DNA from 2 places in the Haliea atlantica genome. Region 1 is predicted to be linked to the other one. Evidence: riboswitches for the same ligand, from Rfam matches in the RefSeq annotation. Region 1 holds a riboswitch; the other holds the start of a gene.
What was found. A riboswitch is a leader RNA that binds a small molecule or an ion and turns the genes downstream of it on or off. The one in region 1 is predicted to bind cobalamin.
Positions count from the first base shown of each region.

Region 2: it holds a riboswitch for cobalamin, as region 1 does, so the genes downstream of both, ACYVGS_RS14395 (cobaltochelatase subunit CobN family protein) here and ACYVGS_RS03235 (TonB-dependent receptor plug domain-containing protein) in region 1, are expected to answer to the same signal.

Region 1 covers NZ_BAAGXL010000003.1:688,791-696,610, forward strand. Annotated here, with positions in the region: gene ACYVGS_RS03215 (nuclear transport factor 2 family protein) at 1-327, shown strand, start outside; gene ACYVGS_RS03220 (nucleotidyltransferase family protein) at 299-889, opposite strand; gene ACYVGS_RS03225 (XdhC family protein) at 886-1,839, opposite strand; gene ACYVGS_RS03230 (DUF501 domain-containing protein) at 1,839-2,330, opposite strand; cobalamin riboswitch at 2,475-2,642, shown strand; gene ACYVGS_RS03235 (TonB-dependent receptor plug domain-containing protein) at 2,746-4,599, shown strand; gene cobO (cob(I)yrinic acid a,c-diamide adenosyltransferase) at 4,603-5,220, shown strand; gene ACYVGS_RS03245 (FecCD family ABC transporter permease) at 5,288-6,247, shown strand; gene ACYVGS_RS03250 (heme ABC transporter ATP-binding protein) at 6,244-7,020, shown strand; gene ACYVGS_RS03255 (cobalamin-binding protein) at 7,017-7,820, shown strand, end outside.
Region 2 covers NZ_BAAGXL010000022.1:45,298-53,117, reverse strand. Annotated here, with positions in the region: gene ACYVGS_RS14415 (cobyric acid synthase) at 1-1,127, opposite strand, end outside; gene cobO (cob(I)yrinic acid a,c-diamide adenosyltransferase) at 1,134-1,745, opposite strand; gene ACYVGS_RS14405 (DUF2149 domain-containing protein) at 1,801-2,130, opposite strand; gene ACYVGS_RS14400 (MotA/TolQ/ExbB proton channel family protein) at 2,127-2,570, opposite strand; gene ACYVGS_RS14395 (cobaltochelatase subunit CobN family protein) at 2,567-6,940, opposite strand; cobalamin riboswitch at 7,101-7,237, opposite strand; cobalamin riboswitch at 7,453-7,658, shown strand.

The sequences.
Region 1 (7,820 bases):
GAGATCATGCTGGCGGATTTCACCCAGCAGGGGCCGGGCTTTGCCGCCGACAGCCGGGAAGTATTCATCGCCAACCTGGAGTTCCTGCGCAACTACAGCGAGACCTTCCACCTGATCGGCAACCAGTACGGCGAGTGGCAGGGGGACAGCTACCGCGGGGAAACCTGGTGTGTCGCCTCACACCTCTATGAAAAGGATGGCCAGGGGCGCAAGCTGGACATGGGCATCCGCTACCAGGACGACATCGTCGCCGTGGATGGCGAATACCGCTACCGCTCCCGCGACCTGAAGGTGGTCTTCACCCAGGATCTGCCCCTGCAGGGCTGAGCCCGGCAGTCAGATCCGCCGGGCGATCCACGTCCCGCAGCACCCCCGGGTCAACCACGGGCAAGCGGCGGCAGGCAGCGCCCGCGGCATCGACCAGGGCCCGGGCACCGCGGTCCCCCTGCAGCTGCTGCAGCATCGGGAACCAGTGGCGGTGAAAGGCCACCGGGTGGCCGCGCTGACCCGCGTGCAGCGGCACCACGATACCGCCGGGCTCGAGGGCGGCCACCAGGTGTTCCAGTGTCTGCGGCTGCACCCAGGGCATGTCGGCCAGGGCCACCAGCAGGCCCTGCCAGTGTCCGGGCAGCTGCGCCACGCCCTCGGCCAGCGACCGCCCCATGCCACCGTCGGCCCCGGGACACACCAGGCGCTCCCCCGGCTCGAAGCAGTCGTCAACCCTCGCGTCGCCGGGGCGCAGGCAGACCCGCAAGGGCAGCTTCGCCGCGCGCAGCGTCAACAGGGTCTGTTGCAACAGGGGGCGCCCACCGGGCAGGCACGCCAGCCGCTTGTCACTGCCAAAACGGCGGCTGCGACCCGCCGCCAGCAGCAGGATGCCGACGGTCACGCCGGCCGCCGGCGCAGACGCACCAGCTCGGCGAGAATGGCAACGGCGATCTCCATCGGCGTCTTGCTGCCGATGTCCAGCCCCACCGGCGCATGCAGGGCGCTCAGTTGAGTCTCGCTCAGGCCCAGCTGGCGCAGGCGCTCGAGGCGCTTCTCGGTGGTGCGGCGCGAGCCCAGCGCCCCCACGTACCAGGCGGCGCCGGTCAGCGCCTCCATCAGGGCCATGTCGTCGATGCGCGGGTCGTGGGTCAGGGTGATCACCAGGCTGTGGGCATCGCTGGCCTCGGCGCGAATGACATCGTCCGGCATGCCACCCAGCAGGGGAACCTCGGGCCCCGCCCACTGTGCCCGGACATGCTCCCGCGGGTCGGTCACCAGCACTTCGTAGTCCATGGCCAGGGCCAGCTCCGCCAGGGTCTGGCTGAGCTGGCCGGCGCCCACCAGCAGCATGCGCTGGCGCGGGCCGAAGGTCTGGCGCAGCACATCGCCATCCCAGGCCAGCGGGGCGAAGTGCTCCGCCGGGCGCCAGTCGGTGTGGTTGGCCCCCACCGAGACTTCACGCAGCAGGCAGCGCCGCTCCGCCATGGCCGACAGAGCCGCGCGCAGCCAGGCGCCGTCGCGGTCGGGGCCCAGGGGCTGCACCAGCACCTGCAGGCGGCCGCCGCAGGGCAGGCCCAGGCGCTCGTTCTCCTCGGCGCTGACACCGTATTCGACCACCGCGGCAGTGTCCGGCAGACGCCCCTCCCGCAGGCGCTCCAGCAGGTCATCCTCGATACAGCCCCCGGAGAGGGAACCGACCTGCCCGCCGGCGCTGTCACAGGCCAGCAGTGTGCCGGGGGGGCGCGGCGCGGAACCGGTGCCGGCGACAATGGTACACAGCCAGACCCGGCGGTCCGCCGCCGCCAGCCAGCCCAGCGCGGCTTCGAGCACGGCCTGGTCGAGGGTCTGCATCACGGCGCCGCCCAGTGTTGATCGAGCAGGCCACCGATGGTGTTGGGGACCACCAGGTGCGCCGCATACCAGGTGTGCAGGCAGCGAATGCGCTGAAAATCGGCAATGCCACCAATGCCCCGTCCGCTGAGTACATCCAGAAAGCCCAGGCGCGCCATTTCCGCGCGAAGGTCGTGGTCCAGGTAGCTGTCACGCAATGCGATGTGCGCGCGGTGATCCTCGGCCATGGCGGCTTGCAGTGCCGGCTCCGCATCGACCCGAGCCTGGAACTCGGCAATCAGCCCGCCCGCCTCGACCTGGTCGATGCGGTAGTTGAGGGCGCCATCCACCAGCCAGAACAGGGTGGGAAAGGGCTTGCCGGCCACCAGGGAGGCCACGCGGATCACCTGCGGCTCGCCGAGCTCGTCGCTGACGGCAATCGCCTCCAGCCCCCGGGGCTCACGCCCCAGCAGTTCCGCCACCCGTTGTCGCTGCGCCGCTGTTACCGCCATCGTCCCTTCCCGTGTAAATCGGCGAAATTCTACGGAAAAAGCCCCGCCGGGGACAGCCGCGGCCCTGGCCGGGCTGCCGGGCCGTATCGCCAGCCCCACCGCAGCCGCCTGGACAATAGATTGACAGCCCGTCGCCCAGGGCCTAGAGTGCGCGCCGTGCCAGGTGCCCACCGCCGCTGCAGACGTCTTGCGGCTGGGTGGGTTAAATGGGAAGTGTGGTGAGGCCTTCGCGCCGATGCCACCGCTGCCCCCGCAACGGTAGACAGCGCCAGTCGCTGTGAGCCCGATACCTGCCTGTCACCAGCAACGATGGAGCGGAGGGCTTCATTGAAGGTTGCCTGATGCCGCTCGCGCATTGTGTTCCCTGAATCCCCTCCCTCAGTCGCCACCCCTTGACTGGCTATTGAGGTTACTCATGAGATCAGCTTCCACCCGCGGCGCCCTGGCGCTGTGCACCCTGCTCCCCCTGTCCGTCCAGGCCCAGCCCCTCGAGGAAGTCATTGTCACCTCCTCCCGCGTGCCCATGCCGGCGCGGGAAATCGGCACCTCGGTCTCGGTCATCAATGCCGCGGAAATTCGCAGCCTGGGCTTCAACAGCCTGCAGGATATCCTGCGCACCCAACCCTCGGTGGCGGTGAGCAACAACGGCGGTGCCGGCAAGATTTCCTCCCTGCGCATTCGCGGCGAGGAGGGCTATCGCACCCGGGTGCTGATCGACGGCATCGACGTATCCGACACCACCGCGCCGCAGTTTGGCCCGCGGGTGGAGCAGCTGCTCAGCAGCGGTATCCAGCGGGTGGAAATCCTGCGCGGGCCCCAGGGCCTGATGTACGGCGCCGACGCCGGCGGCATCGTCAATATCAGCACCCGCACGCCGGGCGAGGGCCTGCGCGGTGACGTCAGCGCCGAGGCCGGCCGCTACGGCACCCGCCAGTACAGCGCCAACCTGAGCGGCGGCAACGCGCTGGTCGATGGCAGCCTGTCCCTGACCGACCTCGAGAGCGACGGTTTCAACGCGCGCCTGGATGACCGCGATCCCGCCGACGACGACGGCTACGACAACACCACCGCCCACGGCCGCCTGGGCTGGAATGCCGGCGAACGGCTGCGCCTGGAGCTGGTGGCGCGGGACGTGGAGGGCGACAGCCAGTACGACGACTGTTTCAACCCGATTACCTATGGCAGCACCAACAGCTGCCGCGACGAGTACCAGCAGCAGGCCTGGCGCGGCGCCGCCCTCTGGCGCGGGGAAACCCTCAATCACGAACTGGCCTGGAGCCGCAGCGACACCGAGCGCGCCACTTTCAGCGATGGCCTGGCCGGCTTCGCCACCGAGGGCAGTCTCAGCCGCTGGAGCTACCTGGGCAGCTATGCGCCCAATGAGTCCCTGCAGCTGGTCTACGGCGCCGAGCACGAAAGCGCGGAACTCGACGACGGCAGCTTCGATACCGAGCGCGACCAGACCGGCTATTTCCTCGAGTACCAGGGCAGCCTCGACCAGCGCCTGTTCTTCACCGCCGGCGCGCGCCACGATGACAACGAGGACTTCGGCGAGCACACCACCTGGCGCGTCAGCGGCGCCTGGGTCATTCCCCTGCAGCAGCACGAGCTGAAGCTGAAGGCCACCCGCGGCACCGGCTTCCGCGCCCCCTCCCTCTACGAGATCGCCTACAACCGCAGCTTCGCCTTTGCGCCGGCTGCGGATGTGGTGTTGCAGGAGGAGCGCAGTGCCGGCCACGACCTCGGCGTTGCCTTCCAGAGCGCCGGCGGCGTGTACCTGGAGGCAGTCTGGTTCGACCAGGACGTCGAAAACGAAATCTACTTTGACCTGGTGGACTACTCCGGCTACCTCCAGGGCCGCGGCGACACCCGCTCCCGGGGCGTGGAACTGATTGCCGACATTCCCCTGGGCGAGCGCCTCAGCCTGTCCGGCAACCTCACCTGGAACGACACCGAGAACGCCGAGGGCGACGATCGCACCTACCGGCCCCGGCAGCTGGCCAACCTGAGCCTGCGCTGGCAGTCCCCCGGAGAGCGCCTTAACCTGGGCCTGCACCTGCGCGCGGCGCGGGACGCCCAGGAGTTCGACGGCCGCGCCCTGGACGACTACGAAGTACTGTCCCTGAACGCCCGCTTCAACCTGCTGCCCCGCCTGGAGCTCTTTGGACGGCTCGAGAACCTGCTCGACGAGGACTACCAGGAAGTCCCTGGCTACCGCAGCAGCGGTCAGGCACTCTACGCGGGCATCCGCTACCACTTCCAGGAGTGAACCATGAGTGACAGCCCCGAGACCCGCAAGGACGCGCGCCACAAACGCGCCATGGAAAAACAGAAGAGCCGGGTCGACGCCAGCATCGCCCGCGCCGACACCGAGCGCGGCGTGGCCATCCTGCTCACCGGCAACGGCAAGGGCAAGTCCAGCTCGGCCTTCGGCATGGTCATGCGCGCCCTCGGCTACGGCTACCGGGTCGGCGTGGTCCAGTTCATCAAGGGGGAGCAGCTCTCCGGCGAGGAAATCTACCTGCGTGATCATTGCCCGCAGGTGGATTTTCATCAGATGGGCACCGGCTTTACCTGGGACACCCAGGATCGCAGCGGCGACATTGCCGCGGCCCGGTCAACCTGGGAAAAGGCCCGCGCGATGCTCGACGACCCCGCCTACCACCTGGTCGTGCTCGACGAACTGACCTACATGCTGGCCTTCGATTACCTGCCGGAGGAGGAGGTCCTCGCGGCCATTGCCGGCAGGCCAGCGGAGCAGAGCGTGGTGGTCACCGGCCGCGGCGGCGGCAGCGCCCTGCAGGATCTCATGGATACCGTCTCCGAAGTGAGGGATATCAAGCATGCCTTCAACAGCGGCATCAAGGCCCGGCGGGGCGTTGACTACTAGGGTCGACCGCCGGCCACAGCTGGCGCAGCGCCTGCTCTTGGCGCTGGCCCTGATCCTGCCCCTGAGCATGCTGCTGGCACTCGGCAGCGGCGCGGTCACCCTCGCACCGGGGGAAGCCTGGGCCGCCCTGCTCGGCCAGGCGGACGCCCAGGCCAACCTGATCGTGCAACAGCTGCGCCTGCCCCGGGTGCTGCTCGCCGCCATTACCGGGGCCACCCTGGCGGTCAGTGGCGCCGCCATGCAGGGGCTGTTCCGCAATCCGCTGGCCGATCCCTCGCTGATTGGCGTCACCGCCGGCGCCTCCCTCGGCGCCTCCCTGTTGATTGTGCTCGGCGGCGGACTGCTGCCGGGCCTGCCCGGGCTCACCCTGATTTCCCTGGCCGCCTTCGCCGGCGGCGCCCTGGCGGTACTGGTGGTCTATCGCCTGGCCAGCAGCGAAACCGGCACCTCGGTGGCCACCATGTTGCTGGCGGGCATTGCCATCACCTCCCTCGCCGGGGCCGCCGGCAGTCTGCTGGAATTCCTCGCCGACAATGAACACCTGCGCCGCATCAGCCTGTGGAAGATGGGCGGCCTGGACGGCGCCACCTTCTCCCGCCTGGGCGTCGCGGCGGTCGTCGGCGGTGCGCTGCTGATCGCCCTGCCCCGCTATGCCACGGTGCTCAATACCCTGTTGCTGGGGGAGTCCGAGGCACGCCACCTGGGCATCGATGTGGAGCGGCGCCAGCGCGGCATCATCCTGTGGGTGGCCGTCGGCGTCGGCACCTCGGTCGCCATGGTCGGTACCATCGCCTTTGTCGGCCTGGTGGTGCCGCACCTGGTACGCCTGCTGATCGGTCCCGACCACCGGGTGCTGCTGCCGGCCTCGGCCCTGGCCGGGGCGATACTGCTGGTGCTGGCCGACAGCCTGGCGCGAGTCGCGCTGGCGCCCACCGAGCTGCCGGTAGGGATCATCACCGCCATGGTCGGGGTTCCCTTCTTCATCTCCCTGCTGCGCCAGCGGCGGCATTTCGGCATGACGCCGTGAGCCTGTTGCAGCTGGACAACATCGCCGCCGCCCCCTGGGGCGAGCCGGTGCTGGCGGACATCAGCCTGAGCCTGCCCGCGGGGCGCGTGCTCGCCGTCCTCGGCGGCAACGGCGCCGGCAAGTCCTCCCTGCTGCGCCTGGTCGCCGGGGATATTGCCGCCAGCCGCGGCCGCGCCAGCTTCGCCGGGCAGGCACTGGGCGACTGGCCGCGCCGGCAGCTGGCCACCCGTCTCGCCTGCCTGCCGCAGTTTTCCAGCCTCAGCTTTCCCTTCAGCGTCGAGGAAGTGGTGCTGCTCGGCCGCACCCCCCACAGCAGCGGTCGCCAGCAGGACCGGCTGATCGCGCAGCAGGCGATGCAGGCGACCGACACCCTGGGCCTGCGCCATCGCCTCTACACCCAGCTGTCCGGGGGCGAGCGCCAACGGGTGCAGCTGGCGCGGGTGATGGCGCAGATCCTCGACCGCTGCGACCAGGGCTGCCTGCTGCTCCTGGACGAACCCACCACCGCCCTGGACCTGAACCATCAGCAGCAGCTGCAGGCCACGGTAGCCGACCTCGCTGGCCGGGGCTGCGCGGTGCTGCTGGTGGTCCACGATGTCAATCTGGCCGCCGCCATGGCCGACCAGTTGCTGGTGCTGGATCGCGGCCGCTGCGCCGCCCAGGGCAGCCCCGGGGAGGTGCTCACCCCGGCCCTCTTCCGCGACCTGTTCCACGCCGACGTGCTGATCGGGGAACATCCCGACGGCGGCCGCCCACTGGTGATCAGCCGGTGACGCCGCGAGGGCCAGCGAGCCCCCTGCGCCGCCTCCTGTGCCTGCTGCTGGCGAGCCTGCTGGCACCGGCCCTCGGGGCGGCCCCGGTCACCGTGGAAGATGCCCTGGGCCGGCGGGTCACGCTGGATGAACCGGCGCGACGCATTGTCGCCCTGGCACCGCACATCGTGGAAAACCTCTTTACCGCCGGTGCCGGCGCAAAGCTGGTGGGCGTGGTGAGCTACAGCGACTGGCCCGAGGCCGCGCGCGGCATCCCCCGGGTCGGCTCCTTCAATGCCTTCAGCCTGGAGCAGATCGCGGCGCTGTCACCCGACCTGGTGGTCATGTGGGGCTCCGGCAACGGGTCGCGGGCGCTGGAAAAACTGCAGCGGCTGGGACTGCCGGTCTATGTCAGCGAGCTGCGGCAGCTGGCGGACATTCCGCGGGACATCCGCCGCCTGGGGGAGCTGGCCGCGACCAGCGCCGTGGCCGACGCCGAAGCCGCGCGGCTGGAGGCCGGTTTTCGCCAGCTGGCCGAGCGCTACCGCGGCCGCAGGCGCCTGCCGGTGTTCTACCAGATCTGGCACGAACCCCTGCAGACGGTCAGCGGCGAGCACCTGATCAGTGAAGTGATCGACCTGTGCGGTGGCGAGAACCTGTTTGCCGACGCCCGCGGCCTGGCGCCGCGGGTCAGCCTGGAAGCGGTGCTGGCGGCAAACCCCCGGGCGATCATCGCCGGGGGCATGGACAACCAGCGCCCGGAGTGGCTGGCGTTCTGGCGGCGCTTCCCCGCACTGACGGCGGTGCGCCGGGAGGCCCTG
Region 2 (7,820 bases), on a different contig from region 1:
AGCCTGCCGTTTACGCGCCGCAGCTGTTTTTGTGGCGCCAGCTCCGTGGTCATGTTCAGCAGGCCGAGACCGACAAATTCGCCGGGGGTATCCTCGAGGCCCGCGGGATCGTTAATTCGCTCGCCGAGCATCTGGAAACCACCGCAGATGCCAAGTAGCTTGCCGCCGTAACGCAGGTGGCGAAGAATGTCCTGGTCCCAGTTCTGTTGTCGCAGTGTCTCGAGATCGCTGCGCACATTCTTGCTGCCGGGGAGGATGATCAGGTCTGCGCCGGGCAGGCGCTGGCCACTGCGTGCAAATTGAAGGTCCACGCCCGGGTGCAAGCGCAAGGCGTCAAAATCGGTGTGGTTGCTGGTTCGGGGCAGCACAGGCACCACCACTTTCAAGGCTGATTCCGGGTCGAGCACCTGCTTTGCGTCGATGGCATCCTCGGCTTCCAGGTGGAAGTCGTGGAGGTAGGGCAATACCCCCAGCACCGGCTTGCCGGTGCGGGCCTCCAGCCAGTCGAGACCCGGCTGGAGGAGGGAAATGTCGCCCCGAAAACGATTGATTACGAAGCCTTTCACGCGCGCCCGTTCTGTCGTTGACAGCAGCTCCAGGGTGCCCACCAGGTGAGCGAACACGCCCCCCCGGTCAATGTCGGCGATCAGGATGACCGGACAGTCCACCGCTTCGGCGAAGCCCATATTGGCGATATCGTTGTCGCGCAGGTTGATCTCCGCCGGACTGCCGGCCCCTTCGACGATGATGGCGTCAAAGCGATCCGCGAGGCGCTGGTAGGCCGCCATTACGGCCTGCCTGGCAGTCGCCTTGTAATCGTGATAGCCGCGGGCATCCATGTTGGCCTGTACCTGTCCGCCAATGATTACCTGGGCACCGGTATCGCTGGATGGCTTGAGCAGCACCGGGTTCATGTCGGACTCCGGAGGCAGATGGCAGGCCTGGGCCTGCACCGCCTGGGCGCGACCGATCTCGCCGCCGTCCGCGGTCACCGCACTGTTCAGAGCCATGTTCTGCGGCTTGAACGGTGCCACGCGGACACCGCGACGGGCCAGTACGCGACACAGGCCGGTCACCAGTACGCTCTTGCCGGCGTCGGAGGTTGTGCCCTGCACCATCAGTGTCATGGTCACTCAGTAATCCACCCCTTTGCGCGCCTTGATGCCGGATTTGAAGGCGTGCTTGACATCCTTAAGCTCGGTCACGGTATCCGCCAGCTCTTGCAGGGCGCTGCCGCCGCCGCGCCCGGTCACCACGACACTTTGCGAGGGCGGGCGATTGGCCAGTGCATTGAGCACCAGCGCCTCGTCCAGGTACTTGTAGGCAAGCATGTAGGTGAGTTCGTCCAGAACCACCAGATGAAAACTCTCGTCCTGCAGCATGCGCGCGGCCTCTTCCCAGGTGGCCAGGGCCGCGACGGTATCCGCTTCCCGGTCCTGGGTGTTCCAGGTGAAGCCGGTGCCCATCTGGTGGAAATCCACCTCGGGGCATTTCTCTCGCACATACAGCTCTTCACCGGAGAGCTGCTTGCCCTTGATGAACTGGACCACGCCGACCTTGTAGCCGTAGCCCAGGCTGCGCACGACCATGCCGAAGGCGGAGCTGCTCTTGCCCTTGCCATTGCCGGTGAGTACCAGCAGCACGCCCTGTTCGGTAGCCGCCTCCGCGATGCGCTGATCGACCTTGGCCTTCTGTTTGGCCATCGCCTTGCGGTGGCGTTCGGATTTGTCGCTTGTGTCGTTCATGGTGTCTTCTCGTCTCGATAGAGTGATTGGAAAATGTTCTGTCGCGGGGCCTTGGCTACTGACCGACCAGAATCAGCTTGCCGGTTTCCGCATCGCGGTAGACCTGCCCGAGGGACTCCATGCCCTCCGCACCACTTTCCAGTTGCTTGCGTAAAGCGTCCGGGGGCTCGGCGAGTTCACGGCCCTCGCGAATTGCCACCCTGTCCTCCAGTTGGAAGTGCCCGCGAAGCTCGCGGCTCTGTGCGACCAAGGCGATCAGTAGGCCCAGTGCGAAAACCAGCATCACGTCCATGATGTTGGCGAATCCGGTGAGTGGGTCCGTGTCGCCGTCGGCCATGCCCGGCCGCTGCCATGGCGGCGTTTCCCGCTGTTGCGGCCCTCTCACGGCTGACCTGCCAGAGACTGCCAGACAACGTCGTACCAGCGACGCCGGATACGCCCCAGCAAGTAGGCAAGCAGGCCCACCAGCAGGCCAACTACGGTCGTATCGAAGGCGACAGTCAGAGCAGTGGCGAGGATTTCGATGTCACCGGATCCCAGCGCGGAGAGGCCCGGACCGAGGGGGATCAGCGTGCCCATCAGACCCAGGATCGGGCCACTGCGGGCCAGCAGATCGGCCCGATCCAAACGTTGCAGCGCATAGGGCTCGAAAGTGCTGAGCTTGCCGCCCCGATAGCGATCCAGGGTTAGCGTGCGCTCCGCAATGGCGATGCCAGCCTCCCAGAGCGTTACAAGCAGCGCCAGGCCAAGACCGATAATCACCGGATAGAGTAGCCAGCCGACGAACTGGTGCAGAATGCCGATGCTGAGGCCGTGCAACATCATGTGCCGACCCGCCGTGCGTGTGTCAGGGCGCGGTAGAAGCCCGCGGCAATCACCAGCAGAAGGCAGGCCAGCAAGCCTAGCCATTGCCAGCCAACACTATTCGCTGGGTTGCTCTCGCGTGCGGCCTCGGCGTCGCTTGCATTACCTTCGCTGGCTGCAAGCTCAGCATCCTGTGTTGCCTCGCTGATGGCGTCCTGATCCTGCAGCTCGATCTCCGTCATGCGGTGGATTTCCCCTTGCTCTTCCGGTGTCGATGCCGCGCGCTGGATGACCTGTGACAGGGCTTCCCAGTCCCCCTCCGGGAGGTGCTGTTCCAGCCAGGGCAGCATGGCGTGGTCAGGGGCCGTATGACCACTGCCGGGCAAGCCATGGGCGTTTACCAGGCGCGCGAACTGCCCGGCCAGTTGCGCGGTCGTCGCGGCATTTGCTTGCCAGAAGTTCTTGTGAATCGCCACCAGCATGATTGCCAGCATGTTGCTTTTGACGTGGACGTTATGGTCCTGCTCGAGAAACTGGTCCAGCCCGAGCTGATAGCGGTCGTCTACATACACGTCCTTGACCTCCTGCCAGGCCCAGTCGCCAACCAGTGTCGGGTTGGTCACCTGCCAGCCCCAGAGGTACTCGAGAAATTCGCTGCCCATGGTGCGGGCGCCGGCGTAACCGTGAGCCATCAGGCCCTGCAGCCACTCGGGGTTGAGAAAGCGTCCACGCAGTTCCTGGCGCAGGGCGACGGCCAGGGGTTCGACCGAGATGGCATCGGGATTGGCGTGGTTGAGCACGAAGTTGTTCGGTGCCTCGCCGGTGAGAGTTTCCACTGCCAGGCTCAGGCCGCCCAGGTAGTCAAAGGCATCGTTGTTGTCAATCAGTCCGTAGAGGTTGCTGGAACGACCGAACCAGGTGTTCTCGACCTCGCTGAGTACCTCGCGGAAAGTTTCCTCCACTGGCGTGCCGAAGCCACCACCGTCCTCGCCACTACGGCCGTAGCTGTGGCCCAGCCGACGCAGGTAGACCGCTGCGAGTTCCTCTCGCTGTTGCCAGGCGCCCGAGCGTTCCACCAGGCGGTTGACTCCGGCCCCGTAGCTGCCGGGGGCATCGCCGAATACCCGCAGGCTGGCGAGCACACCGGCCTCATCGGGCGCGCGGCCCCGTGCCAGCAGATCCCTGGCCTGCCTGACCCAGTGCGCAGCGACCTGGTTCTGCGCCAGGCTTTCATTGCCGCCTTGCCGCCGGCCCCAGTATTCCGGGTTCTCCAGTGGCTGCAGGGCTTTTTCCAGGGCCAGGGTCAAGGCGGGGTAGTCGCGCAGGATGACATTGGCGCTGGCGTCCAGCGCCATCAGTACGCCCTGATTGATCAGATTCATCTGGCGGCTGTAGAGATCGCGAAACAGGCCCGAGGTGGTGAAGACGACATCGCGGCGTACCTCTCCCTGAGCCAGTATCTGTCGCTCCAGGCCCTTCACCAGTCCGCGGCTGTTCCAGATCGGTTGCAGGCCCAGCATGTCCAGCCCAAAGGCGATCATGACGCCCTCATCGCGCACCACATCGGAGGCCCACAGGACCAGCGCTTCGCGTTTATCCGGGTTCTGTGGCTTATCGCTGCGTGCAGCCCTGGCCATTTCACGCCCTAGCTCCCAGGCAACGGGACTGGGAATGAGGCTATTGTCGAGGGCATAGAAATTGCGGCCGGTGGGCAGGCTATCCGGCGAGCGTATGGGGTCATTTCCCGGTCCGGGCGCGATATAGCGGCCAGAGAGCCCCGCCAGCATCGCCGACATTTCCGCTTCCGGCGAGGCCTGCAGCAGGCCCTCCCAGTCGGCGCGCTGTTGTTCGCTCTCCGGTGCCATGGAGTCCAGCATCATGTTCACCGCCTGGTCTTTCCAGCGCTGGCCGAAAATATGCAAGCCAAGGGGCATAAAACGCTCCTGCAGGTCGGTGAGGTAATGACCCACTTCGTGCACCAGCATGTCGTCATCGACTTCGTCGAAGCCAATGCCCATGACCGCCAGTTCGGCCGACATGGCCTCGGCCAGTTCGTCCTTCAACTCGAGAGCATCCACCTTGTCGCGAATCTGTGTCACCAGACGCTGTTCAAGGACGCGATTGTCGGTGCCGTGACTGGCCTCAAAGCTCTCGATCAGCTGTCGCAACTGCAGCAGGTCGTCATACAGCGGCGTGTGTTCCAGGGGTGGCGTCAGGTGGTCGACCATGACCGCGAGGCCGCGGCGCTTGGCCTGGATGCCCTCACCGACGCCGTCAACGATATAGGGGTAGATGCCGGGGATATCGCTGGCAATGATGCGCGCGTAGTCATCCGCCGCCAGCCCCACCGAGCGATGCGGGAGGAACTCGTAGGTGGAGTGTCTGCCAAGGTGAACAAAGGCATCGGCCTGGAAGTCGTCGCGCAGGTAGTGGTAGAAGGCGAGATACTGGTGAGGCGGCGGGAAGGCTAGGTTGGCATGCAGCAGTTCCTCATTGATTTCCCAGCCGCGGGGGGGCTGCGGGCCAATAAAGATGTTGCCGAACTGCAGTCCTGGCAGCAGCAGTTCGCCGTCGAGTGTCATGACCCGACCTGGGGCCTCGCCCCAGCCTCCGAGACCTTCGATACCGGTTGCCTGGAGGGCGCGGATAATCGTCAATGCCTGTTCCTGGCAGGGAGGCCCCTGTTGTTCGATGCTCCGGTCGTAGCAGGTTTCCAGTTGCCCCAGCAGGGAAAGAGCCCGTTCACGGGCAGGGTGCTCAACACCTTCCAGCAAGTGGCGCATCTCTTCCACGGTGTGATGCAGGGCGTCCTCGGCAAGCTGCGTCTTCCCCGCCTCAAGTGCCTTCGTCAACTGGCTATGCAGCAGACCAAAGGGACCGTGCACCATTTCGCTTTGCACGGCTTCCGGCAGTGTCTTGAACCAATCGCGATAGCGCCCGCTTGACATGCGCGAGATACGTGGGCCCATGCTCTCGAGGGCCGCGGCGTCATTGGGCAGGTTTACCCCGCGTTCCTGCATCATGTCGAGGAGGGCCTGCTGGGTCGGCGGCAGCTCTCCCGTGGTATAGCCTGCCTGTTTCATCCAGTTGAGGATCTGCCACAGTGATGCGGGGACATCCAGGTTGTCAGCACCGATGTTATGGCGGCCCGGTGGGTGGTTGTAGTAGACAATGGCAACGCGCTTTTCGGCGTTCGGAGTGGTTTGAAGGTGATGCCAACGGTTGATTCTGGAGACCAGTGTGGCGATGCCCTCGTCTACGGCAGCCAGGGGCTGGATACGGATACCGCTGAGCGGATCATCTCTTTCTCCGCCGGCCGCGGCGATGACCAGGGGCTGACTGGCGCCCTGCAATTCGGGCAAGGCGACCTGGTAGTAAACCTTGTCATGCGCCAGGCCATCCGATGACAGCTGCCTCTCCAGCGGGGTGCGATCGCGCATCTTGATGGCCTTGATCACGGGCAGGTCGAGTTCCCGGAACGCGTCGACCACCTGCTCCCGTCCCTCGCCCCCGCCAACCACAAAGTCCTGCAGCATGACGACCGCTGTGAGGCGATGTTTCAGAGGAAGCAGCGCCCGCGCTGCGGACACTCCAGCCTCACCCCAGTAAGCCAGCGCGGTGAGACATTCGTGCCCTGCATCGACACTGGTGGCGCGACAGAATTCGCGCAGGAGGGTGTTATCGGCGGGGCGGTCACCGCCCGCGTGATCCAGTACGACGATTAGTGGCTGGTCGTCGTCCACTGATGGCAGGCTTGTCGTGACCTGATTGCGATAGACCCAGCGCAGGCGTGGAAGGGCTTGCGCGGGAGGTACTTCGATCTTTTTGCCCAGTTTTGCAAAGCTCCAGGCAAACAGGGCCGCAGTATTGCTGCTGCCGCCCGCCTGCCAGTAGCGGCGGGCATTGATCCAGTCGGCTTGCCGGGGGTAGCGAGCTGTCAGGTCGTCGAGTGATTGGTCGAAATCCGTGCTCGGTTGCATACCCGCGATATGCCGCAATTGCTCACCGTTAGTGAAAATGGTCCGACCATTCATGCGGCTTTGCTGGATCAGTCGATGGTCGCTGCTGATCATCAGCAGTGAGGTTTCGCTTCGCGCCAGCACTGGCTCCAGCTCGGCAACGCTGGCTCCAAACAGGCCGATGCCCAGCACCAGGTCTGCGCTGTCGACCAGTGTTTGCCGCTGTGGCTCCGTCATCTCCCAAAGTTGGGCATCGGATCGGGCAATCACGCGGAGCTGTGGGTGATTTTCGCTGAATAGCCGGACGGCATCGGCGATCGTTTCGGCGTTGCGTTGCGAAGCCAGGACCAGAATATGTTTCTCGTCTGCGGTATCGGGTCGAGCGAAGGCTATCTGGGTAAGGCAGACCAGAAGCAGCAGCAAACCACGCATGATGACGATTCCTCGACTGTGTGAAAGTTCGAGGCAAGAAAGCTACGTACCGTGGCAGCTGATAAGGGGAGTCAGGCTGTTGCAGTACCGAGTATTCCCGCCCGGTGCTGGAAAACAGAGTTTATCCAGCGTTTTAGGCTGCGCGCGGTAAAGACGCGACAGCCCGTGATTTTCTGGCGACAAGTATCTGGCTCACGGCTATTGAAAAGCCGCTGACAGTTGCGGGTACAGCCCCGGATTTTCACCGGGTTCCTTGAATGCCGATGGATAATCGGCTCGCCAAAGCGTCGGCAGTTTTAATGATCGAGGTCAGTGCTGTCAACTGAAAATCGTTTTTGTCGACACCTTACAGATTTAATCAATTATTGGTTACGCAAATATTTTGGGTGGCAAAGGTTGTGTTGAGTTCGGCGTTACACGGCCTATCTAAAGCTGGCGTTAGCGTTATCAACGGTTAATTCGAAGAGGCTGTTTGTTTTTCTGAGTTGACTTACCGTTGGCAATGCCGATAGAGTCCGCGCCCTGCATCAGGTGCCTGCTCGTCATCCCTTCGCCGGGGAAGACTGGAACAGGGTAAACGGGAAGTGTGGTGCGTCACGGCAGGAATCCAAGCAAATTCCACGGCCGCCGCTGACAACGCCACCGCTGCCCCCGCAACGGTAAATGAGTTCGCGATCGAATTCACAAGCCCGAAACCGACCTGGTGATAATGCCTTCTGGTGTTATCACGGAGTGCAGTACTGCAACAACGATGAAGCGGAGGGCTTTGTCGGTGGTTAACTGCCTCTGTTACATGGCGCTCGCCACTCTTACCCCTCCCTCAATCATTGTTTTTACAATTGCCGATTGAGGATTGATCATGAAAAACCTGCCTGTTTTC